One region of the Neobacillus sp. NPDC093182 genome, then DNA from elsewhere that is predicted to be linked to it. Evidence: predicted binding sites of a transcription regulator. Region 1 holds the regulator's gene; each other region holds the start of a gene.
What was found. Region 1 encodes Rex, which represses fermentation and respiration genes when NADH is low (regulators of the CRP and FNR family bind a similar motif). Its sites were predicted from a motif close to TTGTGAAATATTTCACAA; they were not measured.
Positions count from the first base shown of each region.

Region 2: ACIQAA_RS01125 (nitric-oxide reductase large subunit) is a predicted target of Rex. The motif match lies at 3,220-3,237, and genes of this name have one in related genera.
Region 3: ACIQAA_RS31105 (DUF1641 domain-containing protein) is a predicted target of Rex. The motif match lies at 2,578-2,595, and genes of this name have one in related genera.
Region 4: qoxA (cytochrome aa3 quinol oxidase subunit II) is a predicted target of Rex. The motif match lies at 2,320-2,337, and genes of this name have one in related genera.

Region 1 is NZ_JBIVOI010000021.1:113,398-118,934, reverse strand. Features, by position in the region: gene ACIQAA_RS28535 (ABC-F family ATP-binding cassette domain-containing protein) at 1-1,653, opposite strand, end outside; gene moaC (cyclic pyranopterin monophosphate synthase MoaC) at 1,841-2,338, shown strand; gene ACIQAA_RS28525 (redox-sensing transcriptional repressor Rex) at 2,370-3,023, shown strand; gene ACIQAA_RS28520 (YdiK family protein) at 3,074-3,274, opposite strand; gene ACIQAA_RS28515 (CPBP family intramembrane glutamic endopeptidase) at 3,271-3,993, opposite strand; gene groES (co-chaperone GroES) at 4,275-4,562, shown strand; gene groL (chaperonin GroEL) at 4,615-5,537, shown strand, end outside.
Region 2 is NZ_JBIVOI010000001.1:216,239-221,775, forward strand. Features, by position in the region: gene ACIQAA_RS01120 (carboxypeptidase M32) at 1-430, opposite strand, end outside; gene ACIQAA_RS01125 (nitric-oxide reductase large subunit) at 773-3,136, opposite strand; gene ACIQAA_RS01130 (Crp/Fnr family transcriptional regulator) at 3,356-4,048, shown strand; gene ACIQAA_RS01135 (DUF2249 domain-containing protein) at 4,075-4,308, shown strand; gene ACIQAA_RS01140 (DUF2249 domain-containing protein) at 4,333-4,539, shown strand; gene ACIQAA_RS01145 (hypothetical protein) at 4,554-5,537, shown strand, end outside.
Region 3 is NZ_JBIVOI010000028.1:27,483-33,019, reverse strand. Features, by position in the region: gene ACIQAA_RS31125 (carboxymuconolactone decarboxylase family protein) at 1-77, shown strand, start outside; gene ACIQAA_RS31120 (carboxymuconolactone decarboxylase family protein) at 182-661, shown strand; gene ACIQAA_RS31115 (carboxymuconolactone decarboxylase family protein) at 1,257-1,475, shown strand; gene ACIQAA_RS31110 (NAD(P)H-dependent oxidoreductase) at 1,789-2,430, shown strand; gene ACIQAA_RS31105 (DUF1641 domain-containing protein) at 2,694-3,134, shown strand; gene ACIQAA_RS31100 (NAD(P)/FAD-dependent oxidoreductase) at 3,174-4,355, shown strand; gene ACIQAA_RS31095 (carboxymuconolactone decarboxylase family protein) at 5,166-5,537, shown strand, end outside.
Region 4 is NZ_JBIVOI010000014.1:14,943-20,479, forward strand. Features, by position in the region: gene qoxB (cytochrome aa3 quinol oxidase subunit I) at 1-1,215, opposite strand, end outside; gene qoxA (cytochrome aa3 quinol oxidase subunit II) at 1,275-2,207, opposite strand; gene deoC (deoxyribose-phosphate aldolase) at 3,186-3,827, shown strand; gene hisC (histidinol-phosphate transaminase) at 4,232-5,368, shown strand; gene ACIQAA_RS22805 (aminotransferase class I/II-fold pyridoxal phosphate-dependent enzyme) at 5,365-5,537, shown strand, end outside.

The DNA of each region.
Region 1 (5,537 bases):
TTTTTTTACAACGTTCGCACTCTCTAAAGCCTTGAGTTCCTCTTCCTCCAGCTTTTTCTCTAAGTAATAGTCATAGTCACCTAGATATTCTGTGCTGCTGTTTTTGCTAAGCTCCAAAACCTTGGTGGCTATTCTGTTAATAAAGTATCGATCGTGAGATACAAAAATAATCGTCCCAGGGTAGTCGACTAGTGCATTTTCAAGTACCTCTTTACTGTCGAGATCTAGATGGTTCGTAGGCTCGTCCAATATTAAAACATTTGCCTTCTCCAGCATTAATTTGGCCAGTGCCAATCTTGCTTTTTCACCGCCGCTTAATGTTGAAACGATTTTTAATACATCGTCTCCTGAAAACAGGAAGTTACCTAAGACGGTCCGTATTTCTTTTTCACTTTTTAAAGGCCAATCATCCCAAAGTTCATTAAGAACGCGCTTATTCGAGGTCAACTCTGCCTGTTCCTGGTCATAATACCCAATTGCTAGATTTGCACCATATTGAATAGTGCCAGCTAGTGCAGGCAGTTTTTTGATGATGGTTTTTAAAAGAGTAGACTTTCCAATTCCGTTTGGACCAACTAAGGCAATGCTTTCACCTCGATATGCCCGCAACGAAATATTCTCAGATACATTTTGTCCATCATAACCAACTGCTAAGGAGTCCACTGTCAGTACATCATTTCCGGTTTGTTTCTCAATTTCAAAGGAGAAGGTGGCAGATTTCTCATCCCCTAATGGACGGTCCATCAAATCCATTTTCTCAAGTTTTTTACGCCGGCTCTGAGCTCGTTTCGTCGTAGACGCACGGGCTAGGTTGCGCTGGATAAAATCTTGAAGATTAGCAACCTCCTGCTGCTGCTTCTCATATAGCTTTAAATCGCGTTCATAATTGGCAGCTTTTTGGTCTAGATATGCACTATAGTTTCCAATGAATTTTTGAATTTGCTTACGTGAAACTTCATAAACCTGCGTTACGACTTTATCTAGAAAATAACGGTCATGGGACACAATTAAGATCGCCCCATCATAGCCTTGTAAATACTGTTCGAGCCAAGATAAAGTATCAATATCAAGATGGTTGGTAGGCTCGTCCAGGATTAAAATATCTGGCTTGGTTAAAAGTAGTTTCCCCAAGGCAAGGCGCGTTTTCTGTCCGCCGCTTAAGGAAGAGATCATGACCGCACTATCGTGGAAATTCAATCCGTGCAGGATGGAGCGAATATCTGCTTCATACTGATAACCGCCCTGCTCTTTAAATTTCACTTGCAGCTGATCGTACTCATTTAGGATTCTCTCGTATCTGCTAGTGTCCTCAATAGCAGCAGGATCTGACATTTGAACCTCGAGGTGTCGAATTGCTGCTTCCATACTTCTCAGTTCGTCGAAAACTGTCAGCATTTCATCCCAGATCGACAAATTCGACTCTAGTCCTGTATTCTGGGCTAAATAACCAATGCTTACTCCCTTTGGCTTAATGATTTCTCCGCCATCATGTGACAAATGCCCAGCAATAATTTTTAATAATGTCGATTTCCCTGCACCGTTTCGCCCGACAAGTGCAACACGGTCCCGAGTTTGTAATTCTAGTTTTATATTCGATAAAATTAGGTCTGCACCATAGTATTTTGCTAGTTGATTAACTTGTAATAATATCATTGCTTTTCACCTCTATTACTAAAATAAGTGTACCTTATTCCAACAATGCAGGCAATAAAGTGTCTTAGTGTTGGAGAAAATAAGAAAATATCTCGAAAGAAAGAAATGTAAATTTTTCATCATTCGTTCAAAGTTTCACAGACAAATTGTTAAAAATATAGTATGATTTTGTGGGAGGATATTGTTTATGTCTGAATTTACTCATTTTAACGAAGAAGGAAGAGCGAAAATGGTGGACGTTAGTGATAAGCCAGAAAGTGCTCGTACGGCACTTGCTCATTCCAGCATTACGGTTAGTAAAGAAATATATGAAAAAATAACAAATAATGAAATGAAAAAGGGCGATGTTCTTGCAGTAGCACAAGTTGCTGCCGTGATGGGGGCAAAGAAAACCTGGGACTTAATCCCGATGTGCCATCCTATACCTTTGACGGGGGTAAATATATCCTTCTCCTGGGAAAAAGAACATGATACGGCTTTTACATTAAATATTGCAGCTTCTGTCAAAACAAAAGGAAATACAGGTGTTGAAATGGAAGCGTTAACAGCTGCGTCCACTTGTGCTTTAACTGTTTATGATATGTGTAAAGCAGTGGATAAAGGTATGGTCATTGGAAAAACCTATCTGGTTGAAAAAACCGGCGGGAAAAATGGGGATTTCCACCGAACAGAACAAGTTAGATAAATGAACAACTATTTATGAGGGGTGGGAGAATATGAGTAATGAAACAATGAAAATACCACAAGCGACAGCAAAACGGCTGCCCTTATATTATCGATTTTTAAAGAATCTGCATTCTTCCGGTAAACAGAGGGTTTCGTCTGCGGAATTAAGTGAGGCAGTGAAGGTGGATTCGGCAACGATTCGCCGGGATTTTTCTTATTTTGGTGCCTTAGGGAAAAAGGGATATGGCTACAATGTCAACTACCTATTAACGTTCTTTCGGAAAACACTAGATCAAGATGAATTAACAAAAGTAGCGTTAATTGGTGTAGGAAATCTTGGAACCGCCTTTCTAAACTATAACTTTTTAAAAAATAATAATACAAAAATTGAATGTGCTTTTGATGTTGATCCGAACAAAATGGGAACAACGATCCGAGATGTGCCTGTGTTTCATATGGATGAGCTCGAGAAGGTTTTAAGCAATGATGAAATCCATGTTGCCATCCTGACCGTACCTGCACCAGTGGCTCAGCTGATTACGGATCGACTCGTACAATCTAATATTAAGGCGATATTGAATTTCACGCCTGCAAGGTTAAATGTTCCTTCATCTATTCGCGTTCATCATATCGACTTGGCTGTTGAATTACAATCACTTATTTACTTCCTGAAGCACTACCCTACAGAGGAAATAGAAGAATAAAAACAAAAAAGACCTTTTCACAAGTAAAGTGAAAAGGCTTTTTAATGATCCTACTTTTTTATTTTGTCTTTATATCTATTGTAAAAGAAAATCATTCTTAAACCAGATCCGAAGTCAAAGGTGGCAAGTAAAACGAGCAGGTAACTGAAGAACCCCCATCCGTTTTGGGTGACATCTTCAACTGCAAAATAAGTAAATAAGCAGCCAAGTACAATATAAATGATTCCGGAAAACAAGGGTGATCGTCTCATAGAAAGCCTCCGATAAAGTTTTGAATACCTTCTGCCTCACGAATAATTTTATCAATGTCATCTTTATAAACGGACTGTATGACGACAACTAATGTATTCATCGCAACATGGGCAAAAATCGGTACAAGGATATGTTTTGTTTTTACATAGAGAAATGCAAAAGTGAAGCCCATTGCAGAATAGAGAAGCACATGATGCGGTTCCATATGGGCTAAGGCGAAAATAACCGAGCTGATTAACGCTGAGAAGAAAAAGTTAAACCGTTTATGGAGAGTGCCGAAAATAATTTTTCGAAAAACAATTTCCTCTAATATTGGGCCAATTACTGAACTGACTAAGATGGCAAGTGGAAAGGATTCAATGATGTTGAGAATTTGCTGTGTGTTTTCTGAGCCCATTTCAACCCCGATCAGCCGTTCAATATTCGCAGCGAGAGCTTGGGCAAATAAGGCTAGGAAGACACCAAATACAGCCCAGATGGCAGCAAAGCCAAAGGAACTGCCTCTTTCATTCAACCCTGGTTTCTTTATTTCTCTTCGTAATAAGAAAAGAATAATAACCAGAGCAAGGGTGAAGCTGAAAATTAACCAATAGGGGACAACGAGCCCTTGATTTATTCCTAAGTAGCCAAATAGGAACATCAGTCCTGGAATTCCCACTAGGCTTGATAACTGCATGGCTATATAGACAATTAAAATAATCCAATATTCCCTTTTCAAATTAATAAATCTCCTTTAAGCAGCTAATGAAAATATTTTACCCTATTCTTCATTGTACTAATAAAAGCAAGGTTGTTTCAATTTTTAAGGTTATCGGAAAAACTATGTATATTCCCACGTGTAAATCACATACTTGTAAGGTTGCAAAAAATAATAAAAAATTGCTGCTTCATACTTGCAAAATTTTTTTCCATTTATTATTATAAGAATTGTGTTAGCACTCAAGTTAAGAGAGTGCTAATAAGTCAGAATTACATATCTATTTGAGGAGGTTGTTTGATTTGTTAAGACCACTAGGTGATCGTATTGTCATTGAGCTTGTCGAATCAGAAGAAAAAACTGCAAGCGGTATCGTGTTACCAGACTCAGCTAAGGAAAAGCCTCAAGAAGGAAAAGTTGTTGCCGTAGGTACAGGCCGAGTGCTTGAAAGCGGCGAACGTGTTGCTCTTGAAGTTTCTGTAGGCGATCGTATTATCTTCTCAAAATACTCTGGTACAGAAGTGAAGTTTGAAGGAAACGAATATTTAATTTTACGCGAAAACGATATCCTTGCTGTAGTTGGACAATAAGGATTTTTTAAAACAATATTGAGTTTAAAAAATACGAGGAGGTTTTTTGAACATGGCTAAAGAAATTAAGTTTAGTGAAGATGCACGCCGCGCAATGCTTCGTGGTGTAGACGCATTGGCAGATACAGTAAAAGTAACTCTTGGACCAAAAGGACGTAACGTGGTTCTTGAGAAGAAATTCGGTTCACCGCTTATTACAAATGATGGTGTAACAATCGCGAAGGAAATCGAATTAGAAGACGCTTTTGAAAACATGGGTGCTAAGCTTGTTGCTGAAGTAGCTAGCAAAACAAACGATGTTGCTGGGGACGGAACAACAACTGCAACTGTTCTTGCTCAAGCTATGATTCGTGAAGGATTAAAGAACGTTACAGCTGGTGCTAACCCAATGGGTATCCGTAAAGGGATTGAAAAGGCAGTTACTGTAGCAGTTGAGGGCTTAAAAGCGATTTCTAAGCCTATCGAAGGCAAAGAGTCTATCGCACAAGTTGCTGCTATTTCTTCAGATGATAAAGAAGTAGGTCAATTAATTGCAGAAGCGATGGAGCGCGTTGGTAACGACGGCGTTATCACAATCGAAGAATCTAAAGGCTTCACAACTGAATTAGACGTTGTTGAAGGTATGCAATTTGACCGCGGATATACATCTGCTTACATGGTAACAAACACAGATAAAATGGAAGCTGTTTTAGAAAATCCATATATCTTAATCACAGACAAAAAAATCTCAAGCATTCAGGAAATCCTTCCTGTCCTTGAGCAAGTAGTACAACAAGGCAAACCATTATTGTTAATCGCTGAAGATATCGAAGGAGAAGCACTTTCTACTTTAGTATTGAACAAACTTCGCGGAACATTCAATGCAGTTGCTGTTAAAGCTCCTGGCTTTGGTGACCGTCGTAAGGCAATGCTTGAAGATATCGCTGCATTAACTGGCGGTGAAGTAATCACTGAAGAGCTTGGCCGTGAATTGAA
Region 2 (5,537 bases), on a different contig from region 1:
TAAAACGTTTTGTTGTTGCAACCAGTTTCTCTAAGTAAGGTCTGAACAACTCAAAATCGGACTCTTCCTTTGCCTGTTCCCAGACTGTTTCTGCCTTGGATTGGAGAATAACATATTCCTTATACTCGTCCGCAGGAATTTTTTTGTTGCGTTCGTATTCTTTTTTACATTCCTGAAGTATTTTCATTGTCTTTTCAGATAGTTTATTTTTCGAAAGCGTTGCTATGTATGCGGCCATATCTTCAGAGGTAGACATTTTAAAAACTTCAGAGGAAAGCATGCCTATGACTTCAGACCGCTGATCCATTCCCTGCTTTGGAGCCCCAGTCCGTAGGTCCCAATAAATCAACCCAAGCGCTTCATTATAGGCACTCATTTTCTTAACATATTCTAAAAACTTTTTTTCTACTTGCTCTGGAGTCATTCTCATAATAAATCCCCCTTTTTACTAACCATTTGTATTTTATCATATTTTTCTGAAAATCCATGGATAAAAAAAACAACAGAAGATAAATTCTGTTGTAAAATGAATTTAGGGAAAGAGGATGTTTTTATTATAAAAAATATGTCTGGCATTGCGACCGGAAGGAGAAAAATAAGGTGAAAGAATTGATAGGCTTTTGCAGCTCATGCGCAAAAGAGATTTATTGTTTAGAAGGCTTCTTTAACGGCATACAAACTGACGACCGAAAGATCTATTGCTTTGAATGCTATGAATCTAAACAAGAAAAAAATCCGCAAAATTAGCCCTTGCGGATTTTTTCATATATGACTAGTCCTCGTCCACCGCTAAATCTTTCACTGGGAGCTGCTCTTCTTCCTTATGTGTTGGCTTACGAAGATTAAAGAGTGCCTTCAAACTGAAAGCGAGTAACACCACAACACCAATTAAGAAGATTGTATCTGGAACTGCACGCCATGTCAAAATGCTTTGCACAATATCCTTTTGAAGGAATTCAGCTGACCGAGAAGCGGCATAACCATGATCATAAGCTTCTTTTAATTGGATGATTCCAACCGGTAGAAGTGATACGAATACCATACCTGCAAGACCAACGTTGAGTGCAATGCAGCTGATTTTTACCCATTTATCGTTCCATGCTTCTGGTTTCACGATATTTCGCAATGAGTACAATAAGACCGCACAAGCGAACATTCCGTATACACCCATCATTGATCCATGGCCATGGGCAGGCGTTAAAAATTGTCCGTGCTCTAAGAAACTTACAGCAGGCAGATTGATTAAGAACCCCAATACCCCTGCTCCAACTAAATTCCAGATACCAACAGAGATCAAGAACCAGAAAGTACCTTTATAAGGGAAGTTATTTCCGCCATCTTTCATTACCTTATAATGCTCATAAGCTTCTAGGATTAGGAGCGTTAAGGGAATAACCTCCAGAGCAGAGAAAACGGCACCAAGGGCAATCCAAATTTCTGCGGAACCGTTGTAATAGTAATGGTGTCCAATACCGATGACGCCGCTTCCTAATAGTAAGATTAATTGGAAATATAGTGCTTTTACTGTAGAGCTCTTCGTTACAAGCTTCATTTGAACCATTAAGAATCCGATCACAACCACTGCAAATACTTCAAAAATACCTTCTACCCATAAGTGAATAATCCACCAGCGCCAGTAGTCTGCAAAGGTAAAGCTTGTATCAGGGTTGATTAATAAGGCAAAAATGTAGAATGCCGGTACAGCGATCGCAGAGTAGTACAATAAGTGGATGAGTCCACCTTTATCGCTTTCACGCTTTAAGCCGCTCTTAAGTCCACGATAGACGATGAAAAGCCAAATGAGCATTCCTGCTATCAAAATAATCTGCCATAAACGTCCTAGCTCAATATATTCCCAGCCAGTGTGACCAAGAAGGAACCAATTGTTTCCCAAGTATCCATTTGCACCCAGCCACTGTCCACTCATACTTCCAACAACAAGGACAACTAATGCCCAGAATAAAATATCTACCAATAATCCTTGTTTCTTAGGCTCGTAGCCGCCAACAAGCGGTGCTACATAAATACCCATTCCTAACCAAGCTGTTGCAATCCAAAAGATTGCCAGCTGCAAATGATAGCCTTTTGTGATATTAAATGGAAGGATGTCATGAATCCATTTAATTCCAAAGAAACTATCTGGTTCTATATAATAATGAGCTAATAATGCACCGAGCATAGCCTGGATAAAGAATAAAGCCACAACGATGACAAAGTACTTTCCTGTTTTTACTTGTGACAGCGTCAGTGGAATCTTCTTCAGGTCGATTTGCGGGAAGTTTCCTTCCTTATATGCCTTGTCCATGTCTAAATGATAACGATAGAACACCCACAATATAATACCAATAAAGAGAATTAATAACGTTACACTGACACCGCTCCAAAGGATGGCAGAGAACGACATTTGATTACCTGCGTCTTCATAATATGGCCAGTTATTTGTATAAGTGATTTCATCCCCTTGACGAACAGTGCTTGAAAGCCATGCCGTCCAGAAGAAGAAGTCCGCAATTTGTTCTATCTGATCACCTTCAGCAACATAGGCACGATCTTTTGCCGGCATATCTGATTCCTTGATCAAATTCTCTTTTAATCCCCAGCCATCACCTTTAGTGAAGATCTCCTTATAGTATTCTCTCACTTTTTCAAGACCAAAATCTTGAGCATTTGTTAGTTCCATTGTATCCGTGCTGCTATCATAACGATTTTCACGCATTTCTTTGATAACATTATTTTTAATGATAGACTTCTCATCTTCAGATAAGGAAGCATAGCTGCTTTCAAATTTTTCATTAGCTCTGAAGTCTTGCATTCCTTCTGTATAAATTTTCAAAGCTTCAGCTGTATAATCTGGACCCATATACGATCCATGACCTAGTACTGTTCCGTAATCCATTAAGCCATACTTTTGGAAGACTGCTTGTCCTCCCATAATACTTTCTTTCGTAAAAAGCACTTCGCCGTTTTTATTGGTTATTTCTAAAGGTCTTGGTGCCTGCTCCTTGAAGATCCAATAACCGCCAGCCAACAAAACGGTAAAGCTAAGTAATATTGTTATAATTAAAATAGACTTTAGAAGTGCATTTCGATTTGCCTTAACCACTTGGTTCGTTTTTGTTCCCCGCTGTATTTCCATTTTTGTCATCCTTTCTCGTTTCATTACCTACCGTATTCTAGCGTTCACAAGAAAGACACAAAGTGAAACTTCTCATTCTTGGCATGTGAAATTTAGCACACACTCCACTGAGAATAATTTTCAAATAAATTTGCTATCTATGATGGAGGTCACATAATTGCTTTTCAATCACTGATAAAATGAAGGTAATCAAGAATTACTATTACGAAGGTGATGTTAATGAGGCAAGAGGACATAAATAAAAGATTATCTGATGTCCCTCTATTCAAAGAATTATCAGATAAGGAGCTGGAACCCTTCATAAAAATTGCATTGACTCGCTTTTATAAGCAGAAGATGTATGTATTTATGCAGGATGATCCACTTGATCGGGTATTTTTTATCCATTCTGGAAAAATCAAAATCTATAAAACAGATTTTTCCGGGAAGGAACAAATTGTTTCAATACTCGAACCTGGTGAGATGTTCCCACATGCAGGTTTTTTCCGGGAAGGAAACTTTCCAGCACATGCCGAGGTGTTGGAAGAGGCAAATCTTATTGTCATACCAATAGATAAATTTGAAGAAACGCTTATTGCGAATCCGGAACTCTGCATTAAGCTTTTTAAAGTGTTAGGAGAAAAAATTGTTGATCTCCAAGGAAGGTTAGAGGCACAGGTCCTCCATAACACCTTTGAACAAATTGTATTACTTCTTATTCGGCTTTGTCAGTCAAATGGTGAACAAGTTGGCAGCAGGTATCAGCTTACAACACAATTTACCAATCGTGAGCTTGCAAACATGATTGGCACCTCTAGGGAGACTGTCAGCAGAACGATCAACCATTTAAAAAAGAAAAACTACATTAACCAGTGCGAAAATGGCTTCTATCTAATTGACCGCGATGCACTGGAACAGGAATTATTCTATTAACCAAATCATTCAGGGAGCTGTTGAAAATGGAACAGAAGATTATTGAGCTAGATGTGAGAGAAGATTTAAAGAATAAGATTGAACCATTCCAAAAAATTATGGAAACCATCAAAGAAGTAAAAGAAAATGATATTTTTATCCTCCACACCCCTTTCAAGCCTGTACCCTTGTTTGCTGTATTAAAAGCAAAAGGCTTTACTCATGAAGCAGAGGAAATTGAGGCAAAGCACTGGAAGGTTACCTTTACAAAGAATGCCTAAATGAGAGTATGAAAGGTGATTAAAATGATGTTAGATAATAGAGGTTTAGAACCGCCGCAGCCAATGATGAGGACTCTTGCCGCCTTAGAAAAATTAGGTGAAGGTGAAGTACTAACGATTATTAATGATAGAAGACCGATGTTCCTTTATGAACAGCTTGAGGAACTTGGCTACAAGCAGCGAACAGAACAACAAAACGACGGAAGTTTCAAAATTGAAATCTTTCTATAAGAAGGTGAACCATTATGCTTCCTCAGACAATGGGAAGTGAAACAAATATTAAGCTTCCATTCTCCTTTATTATTTTCAGTTTACTTGCGCTTGTGTTATCTCAGATTCTAGTTTTAGTGAATGGACAAATGGTCGTGAATGGCAGTTTTCGCATACCGGCCATCTGGTCAGCCGCCCACTTACTGGTCTTGGGCTGGGCTTTAATGGTGGCAATGGGTGCCATGTATCAGCTTGTACCAGTTGCTTTCTTAACACCCATTTGGAATGAGAAATTTGGTTTTATCCAGTTTTTTGTTACAGCAATTGGGATTGCAGCATTTTCCTGGTTGTTATATGTCTCTCCACAAAACGCATTGATTCCAGGAATTCTAATGCTGTTGGGGATCTTAATGTTTTTATTTCAAATGTTTATGACCCTAAGAAAGCAGGCAAAACCTAATATCCTAACAGCCTTTGTTGGAAGCGCGCTTGTTTGTTTATTCTTAACGATATTCTTAGGGATAACATTGATTTATTCACTGCAAACAGGCTTTGCTGCTGAGTATTATCAGGCTATTTTTAAAAGCCATCTTTTAATGGGCGTAACAGGCTGGTTTACACTATTAATTTTCGGTTTTTCTTATAAAATGGTTCCGATGTTTTCATTATCACACGGGTTTCCAATGGTACATGCTCGATATGTATATGGACTTTATATAGCCGGTCTTATGATTACATTACTTTCATTTTTTAACGGGAATGCATTACTATTAAAAGCAGGATTTTTCTTACTGCTTGTTGGTTTTTCAGTTTTCAGCTGGCATATCTCAATCATTATCAAAAAGAGGCTGAAGAAAAAACTTGATCATTCATTTAGATTTGCATTAGTTGCAATTGGATTAGGGAACATCCTCCATTTAGCAGCTTTCATTGCTTTATGGAGTGAGCGAAATTCAGCCCTATTGGGTCCATTTGTTTACTTATATTTATTACTGTGGATTGTCCTGAGTATTATGGGA
Region 3 (5,537 bases), on a different contig from region 1:
GTGTTAATGTTGCTTTCCAAACGGTACCAGGATCAGCTGACAAAGCGTATGGATTAACAAAAGCTGGCCTAAGCTAAGAGTTATATGAGCTAAATGTGAGTTTGATCTTCTAGTTGTGTATTTACAGTTACATGTTTATACATTGATTACAATTAATAAGGAAAAGAGAGGTATACCAATTATGACTGAACGTATTAATTATATGAAAGAATCACCAGAATTTTTTAAAAAATTGATGGAACTTAGCATGCAAGAGAAGGAAAGTTCAATAGAAGAATCAATCCGTCATTTAGTGCACATCAGAGCTTCACAAATGAATGGATGTGGCTTTTGCTTAGATATGCACGTTAAAGAAGCTAAAATCCATGGTGAAAGAGAGCTTCGTCTTTACCACATCCCAATTTGGCGTGAATCAACACTATTTAGTCCACGTGAGCGTGCGGCACTAGCATGGACAGAAATTTTGACAAAGATGCCTGAGCATGGTGTACCTGATGACATTTATGACCGAGTTCGTGGTCAGTTTTCAGAAAAAGAGCTATCAGATCTTACCTTCTCAGTTATGACAATTAATGCTTGGAACCGTGTTAATGTTGCTTTCCAAACGGTACCAGGATCAGCTGACAAAGCGTATGGATTAACAAAAGCTGGCCTAAGCTAAGAGTTATATGAGCCAAATGTGAAATGGATCATGAGGTAGTGGCATCATCGACTTCTCTTGGTGTCAACACGATTTCTGGTGAAGGGCTAGACTAAGAAATTTTCATAAATCAATAAAACAGAAAAACCGGTATCTTTAGGGATATGGGTTTTTCTGTTTTTTTGATATTTGAACGGAGCATATCTCAGAGGGAAAATTCAATAATTTTTCGGATGCTGTAATACGCACGTTGATATTAAAGGATGAAACCAAACTTTTACTAATAATTTAGATGGAATGACTGGATTGCAAAGCGTAGAGGATAACATTCTCTAGAATTTTTAAAAAACTCTTTTAATTAAACACCTTGTCACAGAATGAATCACTCAGTCGTTATATAGGTGTAGATGGAGAAGTAAAGGAAGCAGTTTACAAAAGGTTAGCTTCATCTATAAATCAACTAATACTTCATCTGAATTTAAACAATTATTAATCAAGGGGGATTGTAACTAGTAGTAAACGTAGGGATAATCATTCAAATCTTCTAGTTGTCTATTTACAGTTGCATGTTTATACATTGATTACAATTAATAAGGAAAAGAGAGGTATACCTATTATGACTGAACGTATTAATTACATGAAAGAATCACCAGAATTTTTTAAAAAGATAATGGAACTTAGCATGCAAGAGAAGAAAAGTTCAATTGAAGAATCAACCCTTCAGTTAGTTCACATCAAAGCTTCACAAATGAATGGATGTGGCTTTTGCTTAGATATGCACCTTAAAGAAGCTAAAATCCATGGTTGCTTTCAAAATGGTACCAGGATCAGCTGACGAAGCGTTTGGATTGACTAAAGCGGGCCTTAGCTAACCATTTGTAAGAGCTATGTCTAAGTATACTAATGAACTGTATCCTTAGGGTTCCTTCGCTTGGATAATCAGTTTTTGCAGCACTTTCTATGGCACTCGGTGTAGAACAGCTGGCAAACCGTTCGTTTGACGCCCGCTTTTGTACAGCCTATTTCCATAACAAAACCTCATCTCTAATTTGATAAAAACAGTAGTTATTGATGGTTGTAGATTAATTGGAATAAAACTTTGAACAAATCTTATTGAGCTAAAAAATCAAAGAAAAAGGTGATATGCTTTGTCAACAGTACTATATATAACAGCACATCCATTGAATGAAGAAAATTCCTATAGTCTAGCAGTAGGTAAAGAATTTATTGAGACTTATCGTGAAAATAATCCGAATGATGAAGTCGTTCATCTTGACCTGTTTAAAATGAATATTCCTCAAATTGATGCGGATGTACTTGGCGCTTGGGGTAAATTGCGTAAAGGAACTGCTTTTAATCAATTGTCTAGTGTTGAACAAGCTAAAGTGGGTCGTCTAGGTGAATTAGTTGATCAATTTGTTGGAGCGGATAAGTATGTATTTGTAAATCCAGTGTGGAACTTCTCATTTCCACCAGTTATGAAAGCCTATATTGACTCCATTTGTGTTGCAGGTAAAACCTTTAATTATACCCCTGGAACAGGACTAGTGGGTTTACTGAATAGTAAAAAGGCAGTTCATATTCAAGCAAGTGGAATGGTGTTGTCTCCGGGCACTGATTTTGCCGGAATGGAAATAAGTGATCGCCATCTAGGTGTCATTGTGAAGTTCCTAGGAATATCAAACTACGAAACTATCTTTGTTGAAGGTATAAATGCAGATCCTGATCTAGCTACTTCAATTAAAGAAAAAGCTATTAAAAAAGCAAAAGATGTTGCTAATAGATTTTAATAAATCTTAAAACCAACCCGTATTAAGAAAAAAATATTATACTTTGTCACAAAATTGCTCCTCAGCTCGTTTTATTCGTAACCTTGCTTACGGTAGGAATCCTGTGGGTTCTTTATAATCTCACAGCCAACTTTTTTTTCGAATGATTTGTGCAATACTTCACAAACGTATTAACCGTTGGAGATTCCACTGTTACTATAGGTAGGGTAGCCTCTTTAGCTCCTTATATTTAGGATATTACTATACGCAAAGGAGAATTAGAAATGTCAGAAACAATTACTCAAACAAAGCCTAAACAAGAAACACTATACTTGTCAGCAAATCCAGAACAACTTGATATCCTTGAACGGCTATTAAAACATGAGGTTCAGGAGTCCTTGACTACGTTAGTAGATCAGCTTCCAAAATTGACTGAACTTGTAAATATTTTGACTAAGTCATATGACTTTGCTCAATCTGTCGCTACTGATGAAGTACTAAAAAATGATACTGTTGGAGCGATACAAGAAATATTAGAACCTGTAACACACACAGTAAAAAAAATCGCATCAATTGCTATTGAAGCAAAAGATCGTGCAGAGGAAAGCAACGAAGTGTTAGGCCTTTTTGGTCTTTTAAAAATGTTAAAAGATCCACAAGTCCAGAAGCTATTCCGTTTTGTAAACACTTATCTACAAATTACTGCAGAACGAGATAATAAATAATACTAGTTAATATTCAAAAGTAAGAACGGAGGATTAACTATGTCTAAACATATCGTCATCTTAGGGTCGGGTTATGGCGGACTTCTAACTGCTTTAACCGCTCGCAAATATTTAAATAAAGCTGAAGCACAAATAACAGTGGTAAACAAATATCCAACTCACCAAATTATCACTGAACTGCACCGCCTTGCAGGGGGAACAATTGCTGAACAAGCTATTTCTATACCTTTAGAAAAACTTTTCAAAGGAAAAGATATTGATCTTAAAATTTCAGAGGTTGAATCTTTTTCAGTAGACAATAAACTAGTGAAGCTTGCCGATGGTTCTACTTTAACTTATGATGCCCTTGTTGTTGGTTTAGGAAGTCAAACTGCTTACTTCGGCATTCCAGGACTTGAAGAGAACAGCATGGTGTTAAAATCTGTTGCTGATGCAAACAACATTTACAATCATTTTGAAGATCGCATCCGTGAATATGCTCAAACGAAAAATGAAGCAGATGCAACAATTCTAATAGGCGGCGGTGGATTAACTGGTGTTGAATTAGTTGGTGAAATCGTTGATAATATACCTAAAGTTGCTAAAGGCTATGGTGTTGATCCTAAAGAATTGAAAATCATGCTCGTAGAAGCTGGTCCAAAAATTCTCCCAGTTTTACCTGATAAATTAATTAAAAGTGCAATGGCTAGTTTAGAAGCCCGCGGCGTTGAATTCTTAATAGGTCTTCCTGTAACAAATGTTAAAGGAAATGAAATCGGCTTAAAAGATGGCCGCAAAATCGTAGCAAATACTTTCATTTGGACAGGTGGAGTACAAGGCCTTCCTATAGTTGGAGAATCAGGTCTTGAAGTAGATCGTAACCGTGCAACTGTTAATAGTTTTCTTCAATCTAATTCACATAATGACGTATTTATTGTCGGTGACAGTGCTGTTGTCTTTCCTCCAGAAGGTGGTCGTCCATACGCACCTACTGCACAAAATGCTTGGCAAATGGGTGAACTTGTTGGTTACAATCTATTTGCATACTTACAAGACAAAACATTTGAAGAGTTTGCACCAATTAACTCAGGTACACTTGCAAGCTTAGGTCGTAAAGATGGTGTTGCTACTATTGGAGCCAACTCAATTCCACTTAAAGGGCTGCCAGCTACTCTAATGAAAGAAGCAAGTAACATACGTTATTTGTCACATATTAAAGGACTGTTCAGCTTAGCCTATTAAATCTTAATAATAAAATTGCTAAATAATGAATAAGTTTTTGTTTCATAGAGGTGATTCAAACACAAATTGCTTGATCAGCCACCACTAACGATGAACTTTTTGCGATTGTAGCCTATGCTAATTCCATTTGAAGTCAATAATGGAATTAGCAGGTTATAGTCGTTTTCTTTTTGGTAAAGATACCCCCGTGACTCGAACAGGTCAAATACATCTACGAGTACTTCTGATTGTTACTATAACATATGGTATTCGCTATAAATGGAAAACCCGTATCATGTATGATTAAATAAATTTTTATCATACATAACATTTCAACTACATTCCAAATATGTATACCTTTAAAATAATATGGAAAAACGGTTAACCTGATAATTAATAAAAAAGAAAGAGAATTTTTTAAAAACTCTTTTAATTGAACACCTTGTCACAGAATGAATCACTTGGTCGTTATATAGGTGTAGATGGAGAAGTAAAGGAAGTAGTATTACAAAAGGTTAGCTGCTTCCATAACATCAACTAATACTTCATCTGAATGTAAACAATTATTAATCAAGGGGGATTGTAAATAGTAGGTAAACGTAGGAATAATCATTGAATGGGAACGAACTAACCTAATTTTAATTGACTGCTTGTCACAGAATGAGTCACTTAGTCGTTATATATATGAAGTCAAATGTAGGTGAAGATGACAGCGGATAAGGTACTTCTAATTCGGGATAATCTTTACAGTTTGATCTTCTAGTTGTGAATTTACAGTTACATGTTTATACATTGATTACAATTAATAAGGAAAAGAGAGGTATACCAATTATGACTGAACGTATTAATTATATGAAAGAATCACCAGAATTTTTTAAAAAATTGATGGAACTTAGCATGCAAGAGAAGGAAAGTTCAATAGAAGAATCAATCCGTCATTTAGTGCACATCAGAGCTTCACAAATGAATGGATGTGGCTTTTGCTTAGATATGCACGTTAAAGAAGCTAAAATCCATGGTGAGAGAGAGCTTCGTCTTTACCACATCCCAATTTGGCGTGAATCAACACTATTTAGTCCACGTGAGCGTGCGGCACTAGCATGGACAGAGATTTTGACAAAAATGCCTGAGCAGGGTGTACCTGATGACATTTATGACCGTGTACGTGGTCAGTTTTCAGAAAAAGAGTTATCAGATCTTACC
Region 4 (5,537 bases), on a different contig from region 1:
TTGGTAGTCCGCAGCCGACATACCAAGCATTACCCCAGTAACTCCCCCGATTGTAAAAATTGGAATGAAGAGCAAGGAATAAAGCATTGGCGTAGTAATGATAATTTTTCCTTCCCAAAGCGTAAATAGCCAATTAAAAATCTTAACTCCGGTCGGCACTGCAATTGCCATTGTGGTAATCGAGAAGATACTGTTAGTTAGCGCTCCTTGTCCCATTGTAAAGAAATGGTGTGTCCATACCAGGAATGAAAGGAGAGAGATGATCACCATGGAGCCAACCATAGATTTATATCCGTATAGGTTTCTGCCAGAAAAGGTAGAGATAATTTCACTATAAATTCCAAAGGCTGGTAACACTAAGATATATACTTCAGGGTGTCCCCAAACCCAGAAGAAATTAGCCCAAAGCATATCCATACCGCCATTTGTTGACGTGAAAAAATTAGTTGCAAAAAGTCGGTCCATTGTTCCCATAATAAGTGCCACTGTTAATACTGGAAAAGCAAAAACAATGATAATATTAGCTACTAGGGAAGACCAAGTAAACATTGGCATTTTCATTAAAGTCATACCTGGTGCTCTCATTTTAAGTATGGTAGTAATCATGTTAATGCCAGTCATTAAAGTACCCATACCTGAAATCTGGAGAGCAAACATATAATAATTCGTTCCTACAGATTCACTAAATTCGTTATTGGCAAGAGGGAAATAAGAAGTCCATCCTGCATCTGGAGATCCACCTATAACAAAAGAGATATTGAGTAACATAGCCCCCATAAAGAAAAGCCAAAAGCTTAGTGCATTTAATCGTGGAAAGGCAACATCACGGGCTCCAATTTGCAATGGAACGATATAGTTCATAAACGCCATGATAAAAGGCATTGCCATAAATATAATCATAACCGTCCCATGAGTGGTGAAAATTTCGTTATAATGCTGGGCATCCAACATCTTGCTTTCGGGTATAGCCAGTTGGGCACGCATCATAATCGCGTCTGCTCCACCACGGAAAAGCATGAGGAGCGCAGATATTAAATACATGATTCCAATACGTTTATGGTCTACAGTGGTTAACCATTCACGCCAGAGATAACCCCACTTTTTAAAATAAGTTAAGCCGGCAATAATCGCGATAACGGTTAGGCCGATTGCAACCATTGATGCATAAATAGCAGGACTTGGATGAGGGACTGCAAAACGTTCAAAGATATCCATCTATTATGACTCCTTTCGAGTTTGTTTAATATATATAACAATCAATTTTTCCGACCAGCTTAATGGCTGTTATGGGCAGAATGACTATCTTCAGAGCTAGAATGTACCTCAGAAGAGTGGTTGTCAGAATCATCAGATTGAGAAGACCCATGTTGGTGCCCGCCATTTTCACCTTCCGGTGGCGGCAGGAAAGTCAAATGTGTTCCAGTGTAGGTGGACTGACCAACATGCCCATGTTCCAACAATTTATCAAATTTTGGCTCAGTTAATGGTTCTGCTGTATCTTTCACTTCATTTACCCATTCATCAAATTCTTCTTGGGATATCGCTGTGACATTGAATGTATTCTCAGCGAACCCTTTACCATTAAAATTTGCATTCCGCCCCATAAATTCACCAGGAACGTCAGCAGCTAAGTGCAACGTATTAACCATGTCCGCCATTGCGTATTTTTGCCCTCCAAGTTGTGGAATCCAAAAACTTGTGATTGGTCCGTATGAATACAATTTAAACTCAATTGGACGTTCAACTGGTATATATAAGTAGTTAACCGTTTCAATATTTTCTTCTGGATAGCTAAAATGCCACTTCCAATTTGAAGTAGAAGCGTAAATTATTAGTGGTTCTTTATCTTTGTATATCGCCGGTGCTGATTCTACCTTATAGTTGCTTTGAACAGAAACAATTGACAGAAATACAACAATAATAACCGGAATTCCGACACAAATGGCCTCGACCAGAATGCTGCCCTCAATGTTCGGCGGACGATAATCTGGCTCTTGTTTTGAAGCTCGATATTTGATTAACATATAAGCCAATATTCCGAAAACAATGATCACGATGAAAGACATAATCCAAATGGATAGAATGATATCCTTGGCTTGTGTTTGAGCCTGTGGGCCTTTTGGATCCAAAACTAAAAAAGATTCACACCCTGTTAACATTGTGGCAATAGCAAAAATCGCTGTCAAAATAGCCCATTTTTTTTTCATAGATAAACCCCTTTCTATTTAAAAGATTCATAGGGAAATATTCAGTTTAATTATGTTGCTTGATTCACAATTGGTTATTATATTAGAGGCGGAATATTAAAAAATCAAGAAAATGTGAAGTATGTCACAAAGTGTTCAAAAACGAAAAACTAAATTTTCGATGATAAATTTGTATTATTATTTGACTAAAACCCGTGATATTTAAGGGTTTATAATCGGAGGAAGAGTTCGAAAAAGAAAAGTGGATGGTTGGATTTATTTTCAATTGGATGATTAATTACTTATTCAAAATAGAATATAATTAAGAAATTTGGAGGATTTACCTATTGAGGTAGGAATCATGCTTTTCATCATGGTTCTTTCTTACATTGAGTAATAATGGATGGTAAAAAAAGAATAAGATTGGATGGTTATAAAATTGCTAAATCCTATATTATGGAGTAGTGGATTGTATGAAATGGTCCACTCAGAAAATTTATAGGGAATTAAGATTCATTAATGTGTGAATTGATTCACAATTATTCTACATGCATTAACTGAACAATCACAGGAGTAAAACACAAGTTACGTGTGATTTAAGAGTGTAGTTATTATTTAATAGTCCTTAGAGAAACACTCCCAAAGCATTATCTCTAAATTAATAAAATTATATAGGAGAAAAAGGATATGAAAAAAAGAATATTTGTGGCCAGTATTCTGGGATTAATCTTGGTTATGGCTGGATATAATAAAAAAAACTCAAAGGAGGTTAAGAAAAATCCTCAAGAAGTGCAGGGTTTGGGTTGAGAACATGACAATCCAGCATCTAGATAGCGGAGGAAATAATTGAGGGTATAAAGGATGACCGTGCACCTCTGTTTTACCACGAACAGAATTTAGGAAAATTGAACACTCATCTTTATTATAAGAATAGAGAGCATTTGACTTATAAAATTTTATTATTGCTCAAAAATATAACTTCTAAGGTGGCGAACTTATTTGGACTATTCTAACTTAATTGACCATACATTACTTTCAGCTGACACTAAAGAAAAAGATATCATTAATTTATGCCAAGAAGCAAAACAATATGGCTTTGCATCAGCAGTTGTAAATCCTGCATGGGTAAGCTTATCAGCAGAACTTTTGCGCGATTCCGATGTAAATGTCTGTACGGTTATAGGATTTCCATTAGGTGCGAACACGCCTGAAACAAAGGCGTTTGAAACTATTAATGCCATTGAAAATGGGGCTACAGAAGTAGATACAGTTATTAATATAGGGGCATTAAAAGATAAGAACGATGAACTCGTTGAAAAAGATATACGTTCTGTTGTGGAGGCTGCAAAAGGAAAGGCTTTAGTAAAAGTTATCATTGAGTCATGCCTATTGACAGATGAAGAAAAAGTACGTGCATGCCAAATTTCTGTACAAGCAGGTGCAGATTATGTGAAGACTTCAACGGGATTTTCTAAATACGGAGCGACAGTTGAAGATGTAGCGATCATGAGAAAAGCAGTTGGACCAAATATTGGGGTTAAGGCATCAGGGGGGGTCCGCAATATAGAAGATATTCAAGCAATGATAGATGCCGGAGCAACAAGAATTGGGACCAGCTCTGCTATAAAAATACTAGGATAATGGAATGATAAAATCTTCTGCATAAAATTAGCTATCAAATTTCATAAATCATAATCAAAACCCGGTTCCACTAGTGGAACCGGGTTTTTGTCAGGATTTAGTCAGGAAATGACCATACTATGGTGCGAACTGAAAATAGATTGCTACTTATTTTTTTTCTTATAATAAACACGATTTTATCGTAGTTCTTTTTTATTTTGAAGTAAAACTGGATGGTTAAAAAATTGTTAAATTGGCGGGTAATAAAATTTATAAATCCTTTATTATGAGAAGTAGATTTTCAGAATGTTAGAACTTGAATAGTAAAATAATGTAAAAAGTGTTTTGTGAATGGATTAACCATTATCTATTCATCTTTAATAGCTTACATGTTAATAACTAATGATCGCTTGGAGGAAAGGGCTGTGAATAAAATCAATCATATTAAGCATCGAAAAGCATTAGATCTTGTTAAACCTTATTTACCAGGAAAACCCTTGTGGGAAGTACAAAAGGAATTACGATTGGCGAGAGTGATAAAATTAGCCTCAAATGAGAATCCCATCGGAGCGTCACCTAATGCCCTTGAGGTAATTTCTAATAGTCTTACCACGCTAAATCGTTATCCTGATGCACATGCAGTTGAGTTGAAGGCGGCTATTGCTTCCAGCCTATCACTGACCAATGAGCAATTGATTATTACAAATGGAGCAGATGAATTAATTACCTTAATTTCAGAAACCTATCTTGAAGCAGAAGATGAAATTATCGTCCCTTCCCCATCTTTTAGTGAATATGATTTCGGTGCCCATTTGATGGGGGCAAAAGTTGTACCTGTTCCTCTGGACAATGAGTACCAATTTAATATTGATTTGATTTTATCGGCGGTAACAGATCATACCAAATTGGTATATATCTGTTCTCCCAATAATCCCACTGGCACTTATTTACCTAAATCAAAGTTAGAAGAACTGCTTCAATCTCTGCCTAATCATATTTTAGTAGTTTTTGATAGTGCATATAGTCATTTTGCAACCAATGAAGATTACACAAATGGCCTGGAATATGTTCGTTCTGGTTATCCAATTATTGTTTTACAAACTTTTTCTAAAATTTTTGGACTTGCTGGTTTAAGGGTAGGATTTGGTGTAGCACCAGAAAATATTATTCAAAGCATCGTTCGTGTAAAAGAGCCTTTTAATGTCAATAGTTTGGCACAGGTCGCTGCAGCTGCAGCAATCATGGACGAGGAACATGTGGAAAAATCAAAACAGGTTAATACCGCAGGACGTGAACAATTATATAAAGCCTTTCGAGAATTAGGATTAGAATTTATAGTGAGCATGAGTAATTTCATTCTGGTTAAATTTGGGTCTAATGCAAATCAAATCTATCAACATCTTCTATCTCAAGGAGTAATTGTCCGTTATGGCGATACATGGGGAATGCCCCAGCATCTCCGAATATCTGTTGGAACAGCGGATGAGAATACTATATTAATAGAAGAAATAGGTTCAATCATGAAACGCCAGCTAGTTCACTTTAAAGGTGAGATAAAATGAACGAACTTGCATTGAATTTAAACGAGATGATTAAGAAAAATAATCCACATGTATTTAACTTATTATCTAATTTGGGTAAGGAGTTATATTACCCAAAAGGAATCTTAAGTCAAAGTGCTGAAGCAGCCAAAAAAGCTACCCGTTTTAATGCAACAATTGGAATTGCTAC